2 regions of the Massilia pseudoviolaceinigra genome follow, and region 1 is predicted to be linked to the other one. Evidence: riboswitches for the same ligand, from Rfam matches in the RefSeq annotation. Region 1 holds a riboswitch; the other holds the start of a gene.
The links. A riboswitch is a leader RNA that binds a small molecule or an ion and turns the genes downstream of it on or off. The one in region 1 is predicted to bind glycine.
Positions count from the first base shown of each region.

Region 1 (7,332 bases):
AGCTCGGCAATGCCTTCCTCGAACACGCCGTGGGTCGACGGGTAGGTGACCATCACGCAGGCCAGGTTGGCGCTGTGCTGTTCGGCCTTGGCGCGCAGGTCCGCCAGGTCGACGTTGCCGCTGTCGTCGCAGGCGGTGACGACCACCTTCATGCCGACCATGTTGGCCGACGCCGGGTTGGTGCCGTGCGCCGACGATGGAATCAGGCAAATGTTGCGGTGGCCTTCGCCGCGCGATTCATGGTAAGCCTTGATCACCAGGAGGCCCGCGTACTCGCCCTGCGAGCCGGCGTTCGGCTGCAGCGACACGGCGGCGTAACCGGTCAGCGCGCACAGCATGTCTTCCAGCTGGCCGATCATTTCGCGGTAGCCGACCGTTTGCGCGTCCGGTGCGAACGGGTGGATATTGGAGAATTCGGGCCAGGTGACCGGGATCATTTCGCTGGTCGCATTGAGCTTCATGGTGCACGACCCAAGCGGGATCATGGTGCGGTCCAGCGCCAGGTCCTTGTCGGCCAGGCCGCGCAGGTAGCGCAGCATTTCGTGTTCCGCGTGGTAGCGGTTGAAGGTCGGGTGGGTCAGGTAGGCGCTGGTACGGGCCAGCGCTTCCGGATAGGCATCCTGCGCGCTCGCATCAAACGCGTCGAAGTCCGGCGAAGCAGGGGAGCTCGAGACGCCCTGGGCGAAAATGGTCCACAGCAGCGCGATGTCTTCGCGGGTGGTGGTTTCGTCGAGCGAAATGCCGACGTGGCCGGCGTCGACCTTGCGCAGGTTCACGCCATGCTCGGTGGCAATCGCGTGCAGTTCGGCCGCGCGCGCGCTCTTGATGGTGAGCGTGTCGAAGTAGGTCTTGTTGACGACGTCGTAGCCGAGCTGGCCGAGTTTGGCGGCCAGGATGGCGGTGAAGCGGTGCACGCGCCGGGCGATGCGCTGCAAGCCTTCAGGGCCGTGGTAGACCGCGTACATCGACGCCATCACCGCCAGCAGCACCTGCGCGGTGCAGATGTTGGACGTGGCTTTTTCGCGGCGGATGTGCTGCTCGCGCGTTTGCAGCGCCAGGCGGTATGCCTTGTTGCCCTGGGCGTCGATGGTCACGCCCACCAGGCGGCCGGCCATGCTGCGCTTGAATTCGTCGCGCGTGGCCAGGTAGCCGGCGTGCGGGCCGCCGAAACCGAGCGGCACGCCGAAACGCTGGCTGTTGCCGACGACGACGTCGCAGCCCCAGTTGCCCGGCGGCGCCAGCAGGGTCAATGCCAGCAGGTCGGCGGCGGCGATCACCATGGCGCCGGCCGCGTGCAGTTTTTCGACGGCGGCGCGGTAGTCGCGCACGTCGCCGTTCACGCCCGGGTACTGGATCAGCACACCGAAGCATGGTTCGGACAGCCCGCCGATGTCGGCCGCCGCGATGGTGCGCACTTCCACGCCGATCGGCTGGGCGCGCGTCTGCACCACTTCCAGCGTTTGCGGCAGCACGTCGTCGGCCACGTAGAACACGTTCGAGGCCGACTTGCCGACGCGCTGGATCAGCGTCATCGCTTCAGCGGCGGCGGTGCCTTCGTCGAGCATCGACGAGTTGGCGATGCCCATGCCGGTCAGGTCGGTGATCATTTGCTGGAAGTTCAGGATCGCTTCCAGGCGGCCTTGCGAAATCTCGGGCTGGTAGGGCGTGTAGGCGGTGTACCAGGCCGGGTTTTCAAAGATATTGCGCAGGATGACGCCTGGCGTATGGCTGTTGAAGTAGCCCTGGCCGATCATCGACTTCATGACCTTGTTCTTGGCGGCCAGCGCCTTGAGTTTGCCCAGCGCAGCCTGTTCCGGCATCGGGTCGAAGAACTGGCCCAGTTCCAGCTTGCTCTTCTTGCGGATGTTGGCGGGCACGATGGCGTCGATCAGCGCCGCGCGCGACGGATAGCCGAGCGTGGCCAGCATGGCTGCCTGTTCGGCGGTGGCCGGGCCGATATGGCGCGGGATGAACGAGTCGCGTGCTTCGAGTTGGGTCAGGCTGGTGCGGGTCATGGTAGTCGGGGCCGAAAAAGGACTGCCGCCGGCGCGGTGCGGCGGCGAACTGAAAGGAAAAGGCCGCCGGCGGGCGGCGGCCAGGAGTTTTATTCCGCGGTGGCTTTGCCGTAGGCGGCGGCGTCGAGCAGGCCGTTGATGGCGCCGGCGTCGCTAGGTTTGAGCTTGAACAGCCAGGCCGCGAAGGCGTCGGTGTTGATCGAGTCCGGCGCGTCGGCGACGGCGTCGTTGACGGCGATGCACTCGCCCGACACCGGCGCGTAGATGTCGCTGGCGGCCTTGACCGATTCGACCACGGCGGCGTCGTCGCCGGCGGTGAAGACCTTGCCCACTTTCGGCAGTTCGACGAAGACGATGTCGCCCAGCGCGTCCTGCGCATATTCGGTGATGCCGACGGTGAGGGTGCCGTCAGCTTCGGCGCGCACCCATTCGTGGGACTCGGTGTATTTCAGGTCGGCTGGGATGTTCATAATGTTTGCTCCAAGAGGTCGCGGTCGATGTAAATACTACTAATTGGTGTGTGTTGCCCCGATCAGGCAGCGAGGATTTTACCGTTTCGCACGAACGGCAGCTTGACGACGCTGGCGGCCAGCTTTTTGTCGCGGATTTCGACGTGCACGGTGTCGCCCACGGCCACACCCATCGGCACGCGTGCCAGGGCGATCGCTTCCTGCATGGTCGGGCTGAAGGTGCCGCTGGTGATTTCGCCGGTGGTGCCGTCAGCGGCCACCACTTTCTGGTGCGCGCGCAGGATGCCGCCTTTTTCGCGCAGGATCAGGCCCACGAATTGAAAGTTCTGGCCCATCGCTTTGAGCGCGGTCTTGCCGATGAAGTCGCGCTCGGCGTTCAGGTCGACGGTCCAGGCCAAGCCGGCGTCGAGCGGGTTGACCGTGTCGTCCATGTCCTGGCCGTACAGGTTCATGCCCGCTTCCAGGCGCAGCGTGTCGCGCGCGCCCAGGCCGGCCGGCTTGACGCCGGCGGCCACCAGCGCGTTCCACAACGCGTCGGCCTGGGAAGCAGGGAAGGCCAGTTCGAATCCATCTTCGCCAGTGTAACCGGTGCGCGCCACCATCACTTCGCCGAAGGCGGTGTCCTTGACGATGACGGCATTGAACGGTTTCAGGGGCTCGCAGGCGCCCTGGGTGGTCGGCAGCACCTGCCATACCTTGGCGCGCGCATTCGGGCCCTGGACGGCGATCAGCGCCATCGGCGCGTTGCCGTCGCGGCGCTCGGTGATGGTCACGCCGCTCTTGGTGGCGTCGTTCCGGGCGCCGATCCAGGCCACGTCTTTTTCGGCGGTGCCGGCGTTGACGACCAGGCGGAACCAGGTCTCGCTGAAGAAGTAGACGATCAGGTCGTCGATGACGAAGCCTTGCGGATTGAGCATGCACGAATACAGTGCCTTGCCGGCCACCTGCAGCTTGTCGACGTTATTGGCCAGCAGGGAGCGCAGGAAAGGGCGGGCATTGTCGCCTTCGATATCGACCACGCACATGTGCGACACGTCGAACATGCCGACGTCGCCGCGCACGGCCTGGTGTTCTTCGATTTGCGAGCCGTAGTTGACGGGCATGTCCCAGCCGCCGAAATCGACCATCTTGGCGCCGGCGGCGCGGTGTGCGGAATTGAGCGGGGTCGCTTTAAGCGTCATGGAATCCTCAAGGCAGAGTGAATGGGGGTACGACGAGCAGACGTGGAGCGGCTCTTGCCGTTCCTGAATGCTTCGCGCCCCTCTGTCCTTGGTACCTGAGAGATAGCGGATGATGCTCCGCCTGCCCCTTCGGTGGGCCGCCGGCATGGTGCCGCGGCCGCTCTCCAGAGTTCAGCCGGGGGCGCTGTGCGCCGCCGACCCCTGACCGGTCCTTTTGCCTGAGAGTTTTTGGGTGATGCCCCTTCGGCGGCAGCGTGCGCTGCCCTCTCCCGATCAAGACTGTGGAGGATATGCCAGCAGGGCGTAACTGTCAACCTTGTGGGGGCGCGCACGAATGAGCTACCCGTTGAAAACCATGCTTGTCCCGATTTGTTAAAATAATTCATCTACTTTGCGAGCATACAGCCATGAGCGAAGAAAAAACGATCCAACAGACTGATGCCTGGTTCACTTTGTCGGGCGATGTGAACAGCGATATGGTGCATCGCGTGTTCGAGGCGGTGTCCGGCATGAGCGAGAACGGCGTCGAAACGGCGCACGTGCTGATCCAGTCGAACGGCGGCTACGTCAGCGACGGGCTTTGCCTGTACAACGTCCTGTCGAACTCGCCGGTCAAGTTCGTCATGTACAACGCCGGGGCGGTGGCGTCGATCGCCGTCATCCTGTTCTTGTCCGGCACGCGGCGCTACGCCAGCGAAACGGCGCGCTTCATGGTGCACAAGTCGCATGCGACGGCCTCGCCCGGCGCGCGTCCGGATGCGCTCAATATCATCGTCGAAGGCTTGCGCGCCGACGATGCGCGCACCGAATCGATTTTGCGCAAGCACATCGAGCTGCTGCCGGAGCAGTGGGCGATTCACCAGTATTCCGACCTGCACCTGACCGCGCGCGATGCCAAGATTGCCCGCGTGATCAATGACGTGGCCGACTTTGCGCCGCCGAAGGGCGTTCATATCCGCAATATCTGAACAAGTGAACCAGCAATTGTGACTGGCCGTGCCGGTCACAATGGGTGCTTGCGGCGCGCAGTTAAAAAAAGAGCCTGTCAACGGCCGGGCCGGTGCAGACTCTTTCTATTGCTTCCTGTTTAATTAGTGCATGGCGCCGCCCGGAAACCCGGCGACGCCTGCGTCATGCTAGCGATCAGCGTTTGTCGCCGCCGCCTTTGCTGCCGCTGCTGCTGCCGGAATTCGATCCGGACTGCTTGTTGCCCGAACCGGAACCGGACTGTTTCGAGCCGCTGTCCTTGTCGTCATTCTTGTGGCTTTGACGGCCGGCTTCCACGTGCTGCTCATGGGTTCCGCCCTGAGTGCCGCCGCCGGAGCGCGATCCGCTGCCGGAACCTTGCGAGCCCGATTGCTTGTTCGAGCTGGAACTATCGCTTTGCTTGTTGCCCTGACCGCTTTTCTGATTCGAGTTCATGTTCATTCCTTTTGAAAGTTTGAAAATGTCGTGCTCGCCGGTGATGCTGAAGAGGCACTCTCTTCAGCGTTTCCGGTGACATCATCATGCGAGCCGCACCGTTGAAGAGGTATCGGAATTTACCTTGCACTCGTGTAGGAGTAGTTCCTACAGGATTGCAATTAATGCAGCAAAGAAATCGCCCGTTGTCGCGCGCTCAGCGGCGCACTGTCAGTGACGCACGTTCAGTGGCGCGGCGGCGCCTGTCCGGCGCGGGCCGCCTCGACCGCGGCGTTGACGGCGAGGATGGTGGTCTGGAAGGCGACGGCATCGATAATGCGGCTCAGCCGGGCCAGCCGGGCCGCCGCATCGCCAGCTCCTGCACCCGCGGTCCGTGGCGCCGGCAAGGCGCGCGCCGCGTTGCCCTCGCCATGCATGGGGAGGGCAACGCCGCACTGCGCGCTGCGCTCGATGGCACGCACGATCAGCCCATTGCCCGCGACCGTCAACGTCGCCGCTCCAGGCTTGCGCCGCACCTGGACGGGAGGCGTTACCATCGCTGCCTTGATCCACAGCCCCAACAGCACGGCCCCGGCCGCGTTGGCGCCTATGCAAAACCAGACCCACAGGCGGGCCGCGGCGTAATCGGCCTCGGCGCGCGCGGCGCTGTCGTCTGCCATGATGCCGGTCAAGGGACCCAAAGTTTCGCTTAAACTTTGGACCGCCGGCGCCGTTACCGCTTTCATCTGTTCAAGCTGACTGAGCAGTACAATGGACAGCCAGACGCCCAGCCCGACCAGAACGGCAAAGCCCAGATACAGGGTGAGCTTGAGATCGTGGCGGCGGATCGTTACCATGGCTAGTCCTCAAGAAATAAATTGCTGCGTGGAATTGTAATTATGTTAGAGAAACTTTTTATTTCGGGTTTGTTTTTCATCAACAGTCCAAATGACGAAAATCGGCTTTTGCTTTAGGGAAAAGCAAGAATGGTCATGAAAATAAGGCGATTGAACAAAAAATAACGCTTTGTTTCAAATTTTCCCGTTGCCAGTCGGCAATAATGTGAGAGAATGTTTGTTATGGCAAAAGATCTCTAACCCCCCCCCAACGAGCAGACAATGGCTCCACCTTCACCATCCGCCGCAGCAAGGAAGACTGGTCCGTCGCGCCACGAGCTGTTGGAGGCGCTTGTCGTGACCGTGACCAAGCATGCCAACGACCACTTGATGGCCGTGGCGACGCGTCTCGTTGCGGCGTTGCTTGATGTGACCGACCCGGCGCTCGATGCGCGCGCCGTGTTTCAGCGGGTAAAGTCGGGGAATCTGCTAAAAAACAACACCTACGCCTTCTTTCATGTCGCTGCCGCCGGTATCGGACGCGCCATGCGTGCCGAGGTCGACGTGCTGTTGCCGCCGCTTAAAAAGTCCACGATGGCCTTGCCCGCCGCGCTGGAACTGGTGCCCTACGAGGAAATGGACAGCCGCGTCGCTTTCGATGCCATCAGCCGTCCCTTCGAAATGCAGTATGCGACCCAGATCGCCACCCTCAATGTGCGCCTCGGCTTCCTGCTCGAGCGCGACGTGCTGCGCATCAGTCAGAATCCCTTCCGTCCCGAAATGTTCCTGTCGGCCCTGCAGCAAGCCTGGCGCGAGTTCGAGCCGGACGAGGAGGCCCACGGGCTGATCCTGCCGATGCTGCGCCCGTCGCTGCTGTTCGACTTCGCGCCGATGTACGACGCGCTGTGCGACCTGCTGATGAACAAGGGTGTCCAGCCCGGCTCGGTGGACGCCTTCAAGATCAAGAAAACCGAAAGCGCGGCCGCGGCCAAAAAAGCGCGCGCCAGCGGCCAGGCCGAACTGGCCAAGCAGCTGCGCCAGTTCCTGCGCGACGAGGATGATGCGCCGGCGGCCGCGTCCGCCTTCGACATCCCGATGATTCCCGACCTGCCGGCCATGGCGCCATCGGCCGGCGGCTGGCGTCCGAGCGGCGCCGCCGCCTTCCATGGCGCGCCAGGCGGCGAGGCGGGCGAGGCCAGCGTGCCGGCCGCGCCGTGGCATGGCGGCCCGGCGCACCAGGGCGGCGCGCCGGCGCAGGGCAGCCACGCCGCAGGCGGCTTCGCGCCGGCCCAGTTTGCCGGAGGCGGCGGCATTGCCGCGGGCGGCTTCGGCCAGGTCATGGATGGCGGCCAGGTGATGGTTCCCGCCTCCCTGCTCGAAGTGCTCAAGGGCTTGCAGGGCCGCATGCCGGAACAGTTCAGCAACGTGG
Region 1 covers NZ_JAVCWL010000008.1:118,135-125,466, forward strand. The annotation lists gene gcvP (aminomethyl-transferring glycine dehydrogenase) at 1-2,015, opposite strand, end outside; gene gcvH (glycine cleavage system protein GcvH) at 2,105-2,485, opposite strand; gene gcvT (glycine cleavage system aminomethyltransferase GcvT) at 2,548-3,666, opposite strand; glycine riboswitch at 3,739-3,844, opposite strand; glycine riboswitch at 3,863-3,948, opposite strand; gene RBA40_RS10050 (ATP-dependent Clp protease proteolytic subunit) at 4,074-4,634, shown strand; gene RBA40_RS10055 (hypothetical protein) at 4,810-5,088, opposite strand; gene RBA40_RS33545 (methyl-accepting chemotaxis protein) at 5,313-5,924, opposite strand; gene RBA40_RS10065 (DUF1631 family protein) at 6,186-7,332, shown strand, end outside.

Region 2 (7,332 bases), on a different contig from region 1:
TCAGTATAAAAGGTGATGACAAGGGTGATGAAATGTGAGCCAGGCACAAGGCCGACCGGAATCGAACCGGGTTTAGCTGAAGCACGCTTCAGCGCTCTTCCAGTGTAATTTCATCTGCATTCATCGAAACAAGGGTGGCGACAACATCATCCGGACATTTGCTGACATTTGCTCTAACCAACTGAGCTACGGTCGCTTGCGCAGCCGCCCGGACTCGAACGGGGACAAAATGTAATCCGGACTGCATTCGCCTAAAATAATTCCCGACAAGATCGGCAGGACACTTGTTGCCGGCATAACGCCAAAGCACAACATCGATGTAGTCCTTGCCCGCATTCGGGGTAAAACGATTGAGCACAATGCGACAAAAAATCCGATGCGAAGTAAATTTTGGAAGATGTATTCGCATCAAGCATTCGCACTGCACTCAAAACCTATACGACAAATTCCCGACAAAGTTCGGCAGGACATCAACTGCCGGCGCCAAGCCAAAAGCAGCCCCCTATGTAGTCCCGCCCGCATTCGGGGTAAAACGATTGAGCACAGCGCGACAAGGAGTCGATGCGAAATGGAACATGGGAAAATGTATTCGCATCAGCATTCGCGCTGCACTCAAAACCTGTATTTCAACTATCCTTACTCCAGCGCGATCGATTCGATCTCGCCCACCCAGTGTCCTGCGCCCAGCTGGCCGGCCGAAAACGCTGCGATGATCTTGAATACGTCGTCCGAAAAACCGCCCACATTCAATACATCGGCACGCTCCGCCGCCTGGCTGGTACTGTTCGGCGTGCAGTCGATGCACACCAGCCGCGCCGCCGGATTGCGCTCCTTGAACACCGCCCATTGCGCCATCGTCGCCGTGGCACCCGCACGCTGGTCGATCCACGATTCATTGTCGGACACGTACACCACCAGGTCGGCCATGACCTTCTGCTTGTTCATCTGCGCCAGCGGTGCACTGCAATTGGTACCGCCACCGCCAATCGCCGCCAGCTTCTGCGCATTGGTCATGACCGTATCGCGGGCATTCAGGTCGCACACCCTCACATAATTCTCGAACGGCAGCACCAGCGCATCCGGATTCTTGCGCAGCATGGCCGCGGCAATCAGTCCCGCCACATCGATACAGCGCACCTTCGAGGTGGCCGTGCCACGGTAACCCGATACCGGCGACTGCATCGATCCCGACACATCCGGGCAAATCACCACCTTGCCTTCGACTTTCGGCACATTGGCGAGCGACAGCTCCAGCGCATCCTGCAAGGCATCGCTGATTGCACGCGGCACGTCGTCTGACGCCGCCATATACGCCGACATCAACTGATAAGGAAACACGCCCGCCCGGGCAATCGCCTCCGGATCGCGCAGCTTGTCGGCGATGACTTCAATCATGCCGGGCAACTGGTACACGCCATTGCGTCCGAACGTATTCAGATTCATGCGCACCATGTGCCAGCCGCCCTGGCGCGCAATCTGCGCCCACGCCTGCGCCGACAATGTCAGTGACGTCAGCATCTGAAACGGCACTTCCGGCACTGGCTGCGACTGGTCGGCCTTATAAGCCTCGAAAGCCTTGAGCGCATCCGGCAGCTCCTGCGCATTGAACGGCTTGCCGATCAACCAGGCGAAAAACGCTTCACGCCAGGCTTGCGACGGCTTCGGATGCACCATCTTCACCACATCGCCCAGCGAAGGCGCATTCCCGATCGACGCCGCCAGCAGCTCTTTTTCCGAAGCGCGGTTCAACCATTGCTGCACCAGCTTTTTCGGCCGGGTGCCCAGCGATTTCCGGCCGGCCGCGCCGGAGCGGATGATCTGCACCACATTGCGCAGCATCTTGCCGTTATTGACGACCCGGCGAAACACCGGCGTCAATTCCGCCGCACCCTTGGCGGCCAGCACGGCCGTCAGCAGCGCCGGCATATCCTTCATATAACCACGTTCGCGGCAGTAAATCGCCGTTTGCGCGATGAATTTGGCATCGACCTTTTCGCACAGCTCCATCACCGTCGCCAGCTGCGATTGCGCATTGACGTAGTACGTCGAATTGAGGCAACCGGTGGCCGCATACTGCGCCAACTGGTGCCGCGGCGTCATGGTGTAAGCCGGAGCGCCTTCCGAATTAAGACCGTCGGCACGAGGGACAAAGATTCCCTTCAGGGTCTGGAACAACTGTGCGTTTGCCATTTTTACTTCCTCACTTATCTCGTTTGTATCTCCTCTATTGCAAATGCTGTGCCAGGTCTGCAGCCAGCTCAGGCAGAACAACGCAAGTCCTTGATTTAAAAAAGATTATCAATTCTTCAAGCAAGATCACCAAGAAATAGACAAGCAGACAACCCCGTGATAAATTATCCGACCAGATAAAACTTTATACGGATATGAAACAGAAACGCATCGTAGTCATCGGTTTCGTCGGCACCCAGCTCGACAGCGGCCAAGGCCCGGCCCGCTGGGAAAAGTGGCGTCCCAGCATCGCCATCACCCAGCACGAGGAATACGCCGTCGACCGCTTCGAGATGCTCTTCAGCGGCAAATTCGGCCCGCTGGTGGACGCGGTCACGGCCGACATCGCCGCCGTCTCGCCCGAAACCACAGTCGTGCCGCACCACATTCCGATCAGCGACGCCTGGGATTTCGGCGAGGTCTACGGCGCCCTGTTCGACTTCGCCAAGACCTACCCCTTCGATCCGGATAACGAGGATTACTGGGTCCACATCACCACCGGCACCCACGTCGTGCAAATCTGCATGTTCCTGATGACCGAGGCGCGCTTCTTCCCCGGCCGCCTGCTGCAAAGCTCGCCGCCACAGCGCCAGTCCAGCAAGGAACCAGGCAGCTACGCACTGATCGACCTCGACCTGTCGCGCTACGACCAGATCGCCCAGCGCTTTTCGCGCGAGCAAGCCGAAGGCGTGGCGTTCCTCAAGTCCGGCATCGCCACCCGCAACGCCCGCTTCAACACCATGATCGACGAGATCGAACGTGTCGCCATCAAGTCGCGCGCGCCCATGCTGCTGATGGGCCCGACCGGCGCCGGCAAATCCTTCCTCGCGCGCCGGGTGTACGAACTGAAGAAAACACGCCATCAGCTCGACGGCAAATTCATCGAACTCAACTGCGCCACCCTGCACGGCGACGGCGCCGCCTCGACCCTGTTCGGCCACGTCAAAGGCTCCTTCACGGGCGCCGCCGCCGACCGCCCCGGCTTGCTGCGCAGTGCGCACAAGGGCTTGCTGTTCCTCGACGAAATCGGCGAACTGGGGCCCGATGAACAGGCGATGCTGCTCAAGGCCATCGAAGAAAAGCGCTTTCATCCGGTCGGCAGCGACAGCGAAGTGCAAAGCGACTTCCAGCTCATCGCCGGCACCAACCGCGATCTCGCCAGCGACGTGATGGCCGGGCGTTTCCGCGAAGACTTGTACGCCCGCATCAATTTGTGGACCTACGCCCTGCCCGGCCTGGTCGACCGGCCCGAAGACATCGAACCCAACCTGGTCTACCAGTTGAACCAGTTCAGCCAGGAGTACGGCCAGATGGTGCGCTTCAACAAGGAAGCGCGCGAACGCTACATGCGCTTCGCGATATCGCCCGAGGCGGTCTGGGCCGGCAACTTCCGCGACCTGTCGGCCTCGGTGACAAGGATGGCCACGCTGGCCGAAGCCGGCGGCATTTCGGAAAGCATCGTCAGCGCCGAAGTGGCGCGGCTGCAAAAACTCTGGCACCACCACACGCGCGCCCCAAGCGCGGCCGAGGTCGATCTGGCCGAACTGATGGGTGACGAGGCCGCTGCCGGCCTCGACCTGTTCGACGCCATGCAACTGGCCGCCGTGGTCAGGGTATGCCGCCAGTCGGTTACCTTGTCGGATGCGGGACGCAAGCTGTTTGCCGTCTCGCGCAGCGCCAAAAGCAAACCGAACGATGCCGACCGCCTGAAGAAATTCCTGGCGCGCTTTGCGCTCGAATGGGACCAGGTTTGCGGCAAATCGTAAAGCGAGCGCTCTGTCGGTATTGTCGAGGAAACAACACCTATCACTAAAAATGGTTGTATTGACGTCATTTTCTGCGGTATTCTGCATACATATGCTTATGGCATATTTAGCGCAATGCTAAGGCGTTATCGGGAGAGTCTGTCGGTTACAAGCTGGTCTTGTATGTCGACGGCGCCGAAGGAGCAACCGCCCCGGAATCTCTCAGGCAAAAGGACCGATAACCCATTTGAACTCTGAAGAGCCACCGGAAGTCGTCATCCGGTGCACCGAAGGAGCAAACCGGCCACGCATCGCGCGTTGCCGGTGAATCTCTCAGGTCCAGCACAGAGGGGGTATCCGACGCGCACCAGCGCGCGGAACGCCCTCTATCCGACGTTTCTGGAATCTGAACTGGACATGAAAACCATTGCAGTAATTGGCGGCGGGATCACCGGCGTCACGACCGCTTACGCCCTGGCGAAACGTGGCTTTGCCACGACCCTGCTGGAAAAACATCGCTACGCGGCGATGGAAACCTCGTTCGCCAACGGCGGCCAGCTGTCGGCCTCCAACGCGGAAGTGTGGAACCACCGCTCCACCATGCTCAAGGGCCTGAAGTGGATGTTCCGGCGCGACGCGCCGCTGCTGGTGAACCCCAAACCGAGCTGGCACAAGCTGTCGTGGTTCGCCGAATTTGCCGCCGCCATTCCCCACTACCGCAGGAACACCGTGGAGACGGCGCGCCTGGCGATTGCCGCGCGCGAGCACCTGTTTGCGTGGGCCGAGGCGGAGGGCATCGACTTCGACGTCAAGCGCGAAGGCATCCTGCACATCTACCGCGACAAGGCCGGTTTCGAGCACGCCGCCACGGTCAGCAAGATGCTGGCCGCCGGCGGCCTGGCGCGCCGCGCGGTAACGCCAGGCGAAATGCGCGGCATCGAACCGACCCTGGCGGGCGACTATTACGGCGGCTTTTTCACCGACAGCGACGCCACCGGCGACATCCACAAATTCACCACCGGCCTTGCTGCCGCCGCCCGCCGCAACGGCGTGGACTGCCGCTACGGCATGCAGATCGGCGCCGTGCGCACCGACGGCCGCCACGCCCACGTCACCCTGGGCGACGGCGAGCGGACCCAGACCGAGACCTACGACGGCGTCGTCATCTGCGCCGGCACCGCCAGCCGCGCCCTGGCCGCGAGCCTGGGCGACCGGGTCAACATCTACCCCGTGAAAGGCTACTCGATCACGGTCAACCTGCCTGATGCCGCCAGCCAGGCCGCCGCGCCCACCGTCAGCCTGCTCGACGACGCCACCAAGCTGGTGACCAGCCGCCTCGGGCTTGACCGCTTCCGCGTGGCCGGCACGGCCGAATTCAACGGCTTTAACCGCGACATCCGCGACGACCGGATTCGCCCGCTGATCGACTGGGTGCATGAATGCTTCCCGGGCGTGAACACGCGCAGCGTGATTCCATGGGCCGGCTTGCGGCCGATGATGCCGACCATGCTGCCGCGCGTCGGCCGCGGCAAATCGCCCTGCGTCTTCTACAACACGGGACACGGGCATCTGGGCTGGACCCTGTCGGCCGTCACCGCCGACATGATCGGCGACTTGATGCACCGTTCCCTCGATTTTCCAACGCACTGACGACGTGCGTTGACACTGGTGTCCGGCATGCGTGCATGCCCTTGTTGTTGCAGCACTCACCCCGTTTGGACAGGCGGGGTTCTTGTATCAATCTATGTGAGGAGAAGTCAATAATGCAAACAAAAATGCTCTCAGCCCGCACCATGCTCGCCGCCCTGCTGTGCGGCGCAAGCCTGGCCCTGGCCGGCGCGCCAGCGATGGCCCAGTCGGATGGAACCAGTACCTTCAAAGCGGTGCCCAAGCGCGCCGCGGCGGCGGCGCAAGCGGCGGCCCAACGCGACTTCGCCCAGTTCGTCACAGCCCAGTTGCAGGCCCGTGGCACCAGCGGCACGCCGGTCGACTTCCCGCTTGAAATCAACGACATGCAGGATCTGAAAGACGCGAAGATCGGCTACGGCTTCCCGGTCTACACGATCGATCCGAACGAACTGCTGGCAGGACGCGGCAGCATGAAACAGATGGCCAAGGCCACCGGCCAGTGGCGCTTCGTGATCCTGCTGAACCAGCGTCCGATCGGCATGGCGACGGTGGAGCTCAACAACGGGAACTACGAAACGGTCGCCTATGGCGCCGCCGTGCTGGCGAAGGATGTGGATGCGTCGATGGGCTACTACGGCGACGCCGCGAGATCGAATGTGCGCTTCGTGCGCATCTTCCAGGCGCGCTCGGACCTGCTCGAAGTGGTTGGACGGGAAGACGGCCGCACGCGCTACGCGCCATTGCATTCGGCGCGCGAATCGCTGCTGATGCAGCAGCGTGCCGTCAAGGAAGGCAAGGCCAGCGAGGCGCTGATGGAAGAGGCAGATATCCTGCAGCCGCTGCGCAGCGTGGTCAAGCAAACCATGGACGCCTCGAAGTAAGCCCGGCATCGGCTACACCATCCTTAGAACGAATCAGGAGATAACATGAATACAAATATCAAAAAGCTCGTCGTCGGTGCTTCGCTTTTACTGGCGCTGCCAGCGGCCATGGCCCAATGGCGCACCCTCGCCGTTCCGCTGACGACCCAGGAACACAGCCAGTGGTGCTGGTCCGCCTCGAGCAAGGCGATCCTGAACTTCTACAAGAAGACACCGAGCCAGTGCCAGATCGTGAACTGGGCGTTCGGCTTGAACTACGCCTGCGGCAACACCTACTTCAACTGGAACAGCTACGCCAACCAGCCGAACAATATGTACGGCTCCAACGGCAGCGTGCAGAACATCCTGAAAGCATGGGGCGTGGCAAACGGCGCGTACAGCGTGGCCTCGTCATGGAACAGCGTGGTGGCCGACATCAACGCCAACCGCCCGTTCGTGATTCGCTACGGTTGGAGCAACGGCGGTGGTCACATCATGGTGGGACGTGGCTACGCGACGACCAATGGCGTGAACTACGTGTACATCATGGACCCGTGGCCGGGTGAAGGGCAGACCTACCGCACCTACAACTCCGCCGTATCGGCATCCGATCACCGCTGGACGCATACCCAGCGCATGAGCATCAACGGGCCAATCTAAGCACTTGATGTAAGCCACAAACTAAGTGGAAGCTAGATAGTTCATTCATCCCGCTATATTCAGCTCCGTCATTCCCGCCTGCGCGGGAATGACGCCCTTTGGGCTATCAACTTATGAATGCTTGACCCTCTCGCTACGTGACGGTTTACCATCTTGCAAATGGAGAAACCGGCATGCTACTGAAAATAGGACAACTGGCACGGCGCAGC
Region 2 covers NZ_JAVCWL010000040.1:68,045-75,376, reverse strand. The annotation lists gene RBA40_RS29075 (hypothetical protein) at 89-409, opposite strand; gene RBA40_RS29070 (vWA domain-containing protein) at 637-2,190, opposite strand; gene rtcR (RNA repair transcriptional activator RtcR) at 2,385-3,995, shown strand; glycine riboswitch at 4,115-4,222, shown strand; glycine riboswitch at 4,223-4,332, shown strand; gene RBA40_RS29060 (D-amino acid dehydrogenase) at 4,392-5,624, shown strand; gene RBA40_RS29055 (hypothetical protein) at 5,750-6,484, shown strand; gene RBA40_RS29050 (C39 family peptidase) at 6,530-7,123, shown strand; gene RBA40_RS29045 (MerR family transcriptional regulator) at 7,297-7,332, shown strand, end outside.
Region 2: linked by a shared signal. The riboswitch ahead of RBA40_RS29060 (D-amino acid dehydrogenase) and the one ahead of gcvT (glycine cleavage system aminomethyltransferase GcvT) in region 1 are both predicted to bind glycine.